3 regions of the Pseudomonas sp. NPDC098747 genome follow, and region 1 is predicted to be linked to each of the others. Evidence: riboswitches for the same ligand, from Rfam matches in the RefSeq annotation. Region 1 holds a riboswitch; each other region holds the start of a gene.
The links. A riboswitch is a leader RNA that binds a small molecule or an ion and turns the genes downstream of it on or off. The one in region 1 is predicted to bind cobalamin.

Region 1 (2,262 bases):
CCAGCCCCAACGCCAACGCACCAAAGGTCTGCGCCATCGCGGTGCCGTCGATCACGCCGAGCACCGGTACGCCGAAATGTCGCGCCAGGTCGGCGCTCGACGGCGTCCCGTCAAACAGCCCCATCACGCCTTCGATCAGAATCAGATCGGCTTCGGCGGCGGCTTCCCACAACAGGCGACGACTTTCCTGCTCGCCGACCATCCACATATCGAGTTGATAAACCGGCGCACCGCTGGCGCGCTCGAGGATCATCGGATCGAGAAAATCCGGGCCGCACTTGAACACGCGCACCTTGCGCCCTTGATTGCGATGCAAACGGGCGAGCGCGGCAGTGACGGTGGTCTTGCCCTGACCGGAGGCCGGCGCGGCAATCAATACCGCCGGGCAGTGACGTGGCTGATTCAAAGTTCAACGCCTTTCTGCGCTTTGATGCCGGCCTGAAAGGCGTGTTTGAGCACGCCCATTTCGGTGACCGTGTCGCCCATCTCGATCATTTCCGGCTTGGCCGCGCGACCGGTGACGATCACGTGCTGCATCGGCGGACGCGCCTGCAAGTCGCTGAGCACCTGATCAAGGTCGAGGTAGCCATGCTTGAGGGCGATGTTCAGTTCATCGAGCACCACCAGACCGATCGACGGATCGCGCAGCAACTCGCGGGACACTGCCCACGCGGCTTCGGCTGCGGCGATGTCGCGTTGGCGATCCTGAGTTTCCCAAGTGAAACCCTCGCCCATCACATGAAAGCGCACCTGCTCGGGGAAGCGGCGGAAGAACAACTCCTCACCGGTGCTGTTGCGTCCCTTGATGAACTGCACCACACCGCACTGCATGCCGTGACCCATTGCGCGGGCGAGCATGCCGAACGCCGAGCTGCTTTTGCCTTTGCCGTTGCCGGTCAGCACCAGCACCAGGCCGCACTCGTCGGGCGAGTTGGCGATGCGTTCATCAATCACGGCTTTTTTGCGCTGCATACGCGCCAGATGGCGCTCGTCACGCTCGGGGGAATCAGTCATGGGGGAGCTCTCCGTTGAGGCTGGATAACGGCGGGCAGGCACAAGAATAGACGGCAAAAAGCCTGGCATCGCCCACCGTGATGCCGTTGGATGAATCAGGCCGGTCTCCGGGCTCATGAGCGGCGTTTCGCCTGACTGCGCGCCTTCCCGCTGTTGAGCAGTGGCACAAGACGCAGTTTTTACTCATTTACCGTTGCGGGGGCAGCGCCGGGATCGTGGTTGTTCTTCGCTTGAAGACAACCCTCACCGGCTTCCCTGTTTCACTCTGTCGACGCAGGTCACAGAGCACCTGAAACAAGCCGCGAAGGTTAGAGGGTTGGGGGTGGAGCGTCAATTAAAGAGGGGGTCATCGAGCGAATAACTGCCGCCGATCAATTAACCGACGCCAATCTTGTGCCACGCTGAAACAAGTGATATCAAAGAGCCATGCTTTTACCGAAAAAGCACATCACAACAATAAGGATGATTACGATGCAAGGCATGATCATCAGCAATCCGCGCCTGGAATTCCTGCGCCCGGTGCTTGAACGCTGGTTTGACTGTATCGACCGTTACAACGCCGTGCGCGGCGACAGTGACACGCCCTACTGGCATGACGAGAAAGCCAATCTCGGATTGCTTTCTGCCGCCGCCTGGATGGCGGAGTTTGTGACACTGCACGACACCGGCACCCGCAAGCAGAACGAGGAAGGCGAGCGCAATGCCCGCGCCGACCTGTTCCTGGCTGGCACCGAAGATCGCGCGTTTATCCAGGCCACGCAACGCTGGCCACGCGTCAACAATCTAAACCTGACCCAAGCCCTGCTGGACATCACCAACGACGCCAAACGCATCAGCTACGCCAGCGACCTCAAGCTCGGCTGCCTGTTTGTCGCCCCGCAAAAAGCCCAACACAGCGCCAGCCCGGAAGAATTGCAGGACATGGTCGACGATCTGCAAAAGGAACACACCTGCGCCGTCGCCTGGTATTTCCCCTACGCCTATCGCAAGTTGCGCAGCGAGGCTGGCAATTACCACCCGGGCATTGCCGTGTTGTTCAAAGAGGCTCGTGGCTGAGCATTTGAACCATCGGGCTTGCGCGCGCCTCTATGACTAGGAATGCATTCATAGGGAAGATCAGCAATGCGCAAGCCCCAGCTCGTTTTCGTCATCGCCCTCGCCGGAGGGCTCGCCGCCTGTGGTGAATCGTCCAGCCTGCAGGTCACCGACGGCACCGGCCCGTCACCGAAACTGCCCGAACCAAACAAA
Region 2 (2,262 bases), on a different contig from region 1:
CTGGATGGGCGGACCGATAAAGGTTTCACGGGAGGGATCATCGCGATGATGTATGAAATAGGCCCGATCGCTGCTGTTTGCCCCGGCCGGAATCGGTCGATTGGAGGACATCAGCCAGCGTCCCTGATTATCGTAGATGGTGATACCACTGAGCTGTGGCATCAACGGTTCCTGGCGGTTGATCAATGCACTCAGTCGCTGAATCTGTGCCGGCCCACTGCCTTCGGTTTCCAGGCGTTCGACAAGCCCGAGTAACAGCAGCGAGCTTTGGCGGACGGTCCCTTCGGAGTAGGTAGAAAGCGCCTGGGTCAGGTTCAAGCCATGGACATCCACCTCCTCCAGTGCTCGATCTCGCGAGGCCAATACTTTCCAGACAGTCAGTGACGCCAGGGAGCAACCGATGACCAGCAGCAAAAGCACAACCAGGTGGGAATCACGCTTCACGTTACTACCTTAAGGAAAGTCCGGTTTTCCGTTCCAGCGTCTATTGGGTCAGGGCAATAGCTGGAGCCATGCATCCTCTTCTTGAACAAGGATACAAGCAGTGGTGAATCGTTGCAGCAACTCAATAGGAGGGAGGAAAAGGCACATTCGCCACCGCCCCTTCGACTGACGCCGCCCCATGCTTGAAACAAGCACGCCCGTTCGCCTCAACCGCCACGATCGGCTACCATGCCGCCCGCCGGTTTCCAATTGGGATTAATAGGGAATCCGTGATGCGCCCAACGCATCAAACGGAACTGCCCCCGCAACTGTAGATGCTGAGCCTGCTTCTGAACTGCCACTGGGATTGCTCCCGGGAAGGCTGGAGCAGGCGATGACGCATCAGTCAGGAGACCTGCCGGCCAAGCAACAATCACTAACCGGCGGGGTGTCCGGGAAGGACATCTTTGTGCGCGTCACTTCGGTGATCGACCTTGCACTGCTTATCCGGCAGCGTTCGAGATGTGTTTCCAGACCCTACACCCTGGCTCCGTGTACGGTTCAAATGGAGATTGCATCATGCTGTTGCCTCGTTTTGTCGCCCTCGTCGCTGGCCTGGGTCTTGGCGCCCTCGCCCATGCAGCACCGACGCAGTATCCCCTGACAATTGAAAACTGCGGCAGCACGCTGACCTTCGCGCAGGCCCCTGCCCGTGCGGTGTCGATCGGCCAGGCCGGCACGGAGATGCTTTTCGCGCTCGGGCTGGGTGACAAATTGGTCGGGACTTCGGTGTGGTTCAACGACGTGCTGCCTCAGTACAAGGCGCAAAACGACAAGATCGAACGCTTGGCCGATAACGAACCGAGTTTCGAGTCGGTGATCGCCAAACGCCCGCAGCTAGTGGCTGTCGAACTGGAATGGATGGTCGGGCCACAAGGCGCCGTCGGCACCCGCGAGCAGTTTCACGAACTGAAGATTCCGACCTATTTGATGCCCTCTGACTGCGAGGCCAAGGACAATCTGGTCGGCGCCGACGGCACCCGTCTTGCGCCGTTTCGCATCGACAGCATCTATAAAAGCATCACCCAGTTCGGTGAGATTTTTGATGTTCAGCCGCGTGCTCAACAGCTGAACGCAGACCTCAAGGCCAGCCTCGCCAAGTCAATTGCGATGGCGCACAACAAGAACCTGAAAGACACCAGCGCACTGGTCTGGTTTTCCAGTGCCAGTCTGGATATCGACCCGTACGTCGCCGGGCACAAGGGTGTTCCAGACTTCATGCTCGACACGCTGGGCGTGCGCAACGTGGTGGAGTCGGATGAAGAATGGCCAACCGTCGGATGGGAAACCATCGCCAAAGCCAACCCGACATTCCTGATCATCGCGCGCATGGATCGCCGGCGCTTCCCGGCTGACGACTATCTGAAGAAGCTGGAATTCCTGCGCAGCGATCCCGTGACCCGCAACATGGACGCCGTGAAAAACAACCGCATCATCATTCTCGACGCCATGGCCATGCAGGCGAGCATGAGGACGTTCGACGGCATCGCAGCGCTGGCCACCGCTATCAACGGTTACGACCTGTCCAAATGACCACGACGTTGATACGCACCGTGCTTGCACTGGCGTTTCTGCTTTTAGCGGTGATTGCTGGTGTGGCCATTGGTGAGACAACCATTGATCCCATCGTGGTGTTCCAGGTGCTGGCCAACAAATTGTGGGCGGCCGGGTATGTACTCGATCCCATCGATGAGGGCATCGTCTGGAACTATCGCCTGACGCGCGCGCTGGTGGCTGCTGCTTGCGGCGCTGGCCTGGCGACTTGCGGGGTGATTCTGC
Region 3 (2,262 bases), on a different contig from region 1:
GCGCAGCGCGCAGTTGCGCTTCGAGTTGCACGGCGTCGAGTTCTTGGCCGATCAACACCAGACGCGTGACGCGCGCTTCATCGGCGCCCCACTGACGGTCGAAATGCTTGTCGAAACGCGTGCCCACGCCTTGAATCAGCAAACGCATCGGCTTGCTCGGGATTGCCGCGAAGCCCTTCACACGCAGGATGCCGTGCTTGACCACCAGTTGCGTCAGCGCGTCGAGCAACAGGCTTTCGTCGGCTTGCGGCAGTTCGATGGAGATCGAATCGAAGGCGTCGTGATCGTGGTCATCGTGGTCGTCATCACCGTCGTGGTGATGATCGTGATGGCTGTGGCGGCTGTCGATGTGTTCTTCGGAACCGGCGCCGAGGCCGATCAAAACGTCCAGCGGCACGCGACCACTGCTGGCCTCGATGATCTTCACCGCTGGCGGCAGCTCTTCGGCGACTTCCAGGCGAACGCGCGCGAGGTCTTCAGGGCTGATCAGGTCGGATTTGTTGAGGATGACGAGGTCGGCGCTGGCCAGTTGGTCGGCGAACAATTCGTGCAGCGGCGATTCGTGATCCAGATTCGGGTCGAGTTTGCGCTGGGCATCGACCTGATCCGGGAACGCGGCGAAAGTGCCAGCGGCCACGGCTGGGCTGTCGACCACGGTGATCACCGCGTCAACCGTGCAGGCGCTACGGATTTCCGGCCACTGGAAGGCTTGTACCAGCGGTTTTGGCAAGGCCAGACCGGAGGTTTCGATGAGGATGTGGTCGAGGTCGCCGCGACGGGCAACCAGTTCGCGCATCACCGGGAAGAACTCTTCCTGCACCGTGCAGCACAGGCAGCCGTTGGCCAGTTCATAAACGCGGCCCACGGCCTCTTCTTCGCTGCAACCGATGGTGCATTGTTTGAGGATTTCACCGTCGATGCCCAACTCGCCAAACTCGTTGACGATCACCGCGATACGACGGCCCTGAGCGTTGTCGAGCATGTGCCGCAGCAACGTGGTTTTGCCCGAACCGAGGAAGCCGGTGACGATGGTGACAGGGAGTTTGGCCAGTGTTTTCATCGGTATGCCCTTTGGCAAGCGGCGGGCATACGGGACGAGAACCGGCCACGCGCGTGCGTGCCTGGAGAGTTCGCCACCGGATCACCCCGCCCGGTTGAAATTGAGAATCTGTGACGAGGCAGGTCTCCTGGCTGACGGCGTTCAGGCGCTGGGCCTGGCATTCGCTGCGCCTTCCCGCGGGCTCAGTGGACTGAGCTTGCAGTGGCGTGGCAGCGAACATCACCGTTCACAGTTGCGGGGGCAGCCGCGGCATTGACCGCGTTCCCTTCTTAGCTTCGGCATCGCCGAAGAACCTCGAAGGCGCAAGGCTACGCATGGTGCAGTGGCGGGTCAATGTTTGGATAGGGGGCATATCCGTTGCTGCGGGTGCTGCCGCTGGCGGTTTCGCTCTTACAGCGAGTCCCTTTTTCAAACGCCAAAAAGGAACCAAAAGACTTTGCCCCGCCGTACGGCGCTTCGCTGAGGCTCAGTGTTCCCTCGCTACGGTGGCCATCCGGGGGCAGTCGCCTGCGGTTTGCTTCGCGGCACCTCCTCTCGATGGATGCGGCTTCGCCGCACGGCGCTGCGCGCCTAACCCCCGGATGAACACCTTCGCTCGGTCTGCCGAAGGGGGCTAAGAGCAAGAGCAACATCAAAAGCCAGATCAAAAGCCAGATCAAAAGCCCCTCACCCTAGCCCTCTCCCTGAGGGAGAGGGGACTGACCGAGGCGATTGGGCGAGGTGCGCCGACGTGGGATACCGAGTCGAGTATAAGTTTTGAAACCAACAGAAATCGGCCCCCTCTCCCTGGGGAGAGGGCTGGGGTGAGGGGCAAATTCACCACAAATCAAAAGCCGAACGCATTGCCTTTCACCACTCAACACAATGAGCGTTAGCTCGAGTGCAGCTCTTGATCTCAAGGCCCCGTCGGCAGGCTGAGTGGAGGGATTGATCCGGGGGTGGGAGCGCAGCGACCGTTTGGCGAAGCCAAACACATCGAGAGGAGGTGCAGCGCAGCAAACCGGAGGCGATGCGCCCGGATCAGTCCCGGAGCGAAGGAACCCCGAGCCCCAGCGAGCGGGCCGAACGTCAGGGTAAAGCCTTTTTGGTTACTTTTTCGGCGTCTGGAAAAAGTGACCCGCCGTAAGGGCGGAACCCTAATCAGCCCCACCCGCAGCAACGGATCCACCCCAAAAAATTGACTAAAAACCCAACCCCATGCT

Region 2: linked by a shared signal. The riboswitch ahead of ACIQVE_RS22780 (ABC transporter substrate-binding protein) and the one ahead of cobO (cob(I)yrinic acid a,c-diamide adenosyltransferase) in region 1 are both predicted to bind cobalamin.
Region 3: linked by a shared signal. The riboswitch ahead of cobW (cobalamin biosynthesis protein CobW) and the one ahead of cobO (cob(I)yrinic acid a,c-diamide adenosyltransferase) in region 1 are both predicted to bind cobalamin.

What each region holds. Positions count from the first base shown of each region.
Region 1 covers NZ_JBIWAL010000036.1:33,067-35,328, forward strand. Annotated here, with positions in the region: gene ACIQVE_RS20180 (cobyrinate a,c-diamide synthase) at 1-406, opposite strand, end outside; gene cobO (cob(I)yrinic acid a,c-diamide adenosyltransferase) at 403-1,014, opposite strand; cobalamin riboswitch at 1,095-1,322, opposite strand; gene ACIQVE_RS20190 (hypothetical protein) at 1,486-2,070, shown strand; gene ACIQVE_RS20195 (PQQ-dependent sugar dehydrogenase) at 2,137-2,262, shown strand, end outside.
Region 2 covers NZ_JBIWAL010000047.1:7,093-9,354, reverse strand. Annotated here, with positions in the region: gene ACIQVE_RS22785 (diguanylate cyclase domain-containing protein) at 1-444, opposite strand, end outside; cobalamin riboswitch at 667-861, shown strand; gene ACIQVE_RS22780 (ABC transporter substrate-binding protein) at 1,003-2,016, shown strand; gene ACIQVE_RS22775 (FecCD family ABC transporter permease) at 2,013-2,262, shown strand, end outside.
Region 3 covers NZ_JBIWAL010000005.1:59,231-61,492, forward strand. Annotated here, with positions in the region: gene cobW (cobalamin biosynthesis protein CobW) at 1-1,060, opposite strand, end outside; cobalamin riboswitch at 1,160-1,372, opposite strand.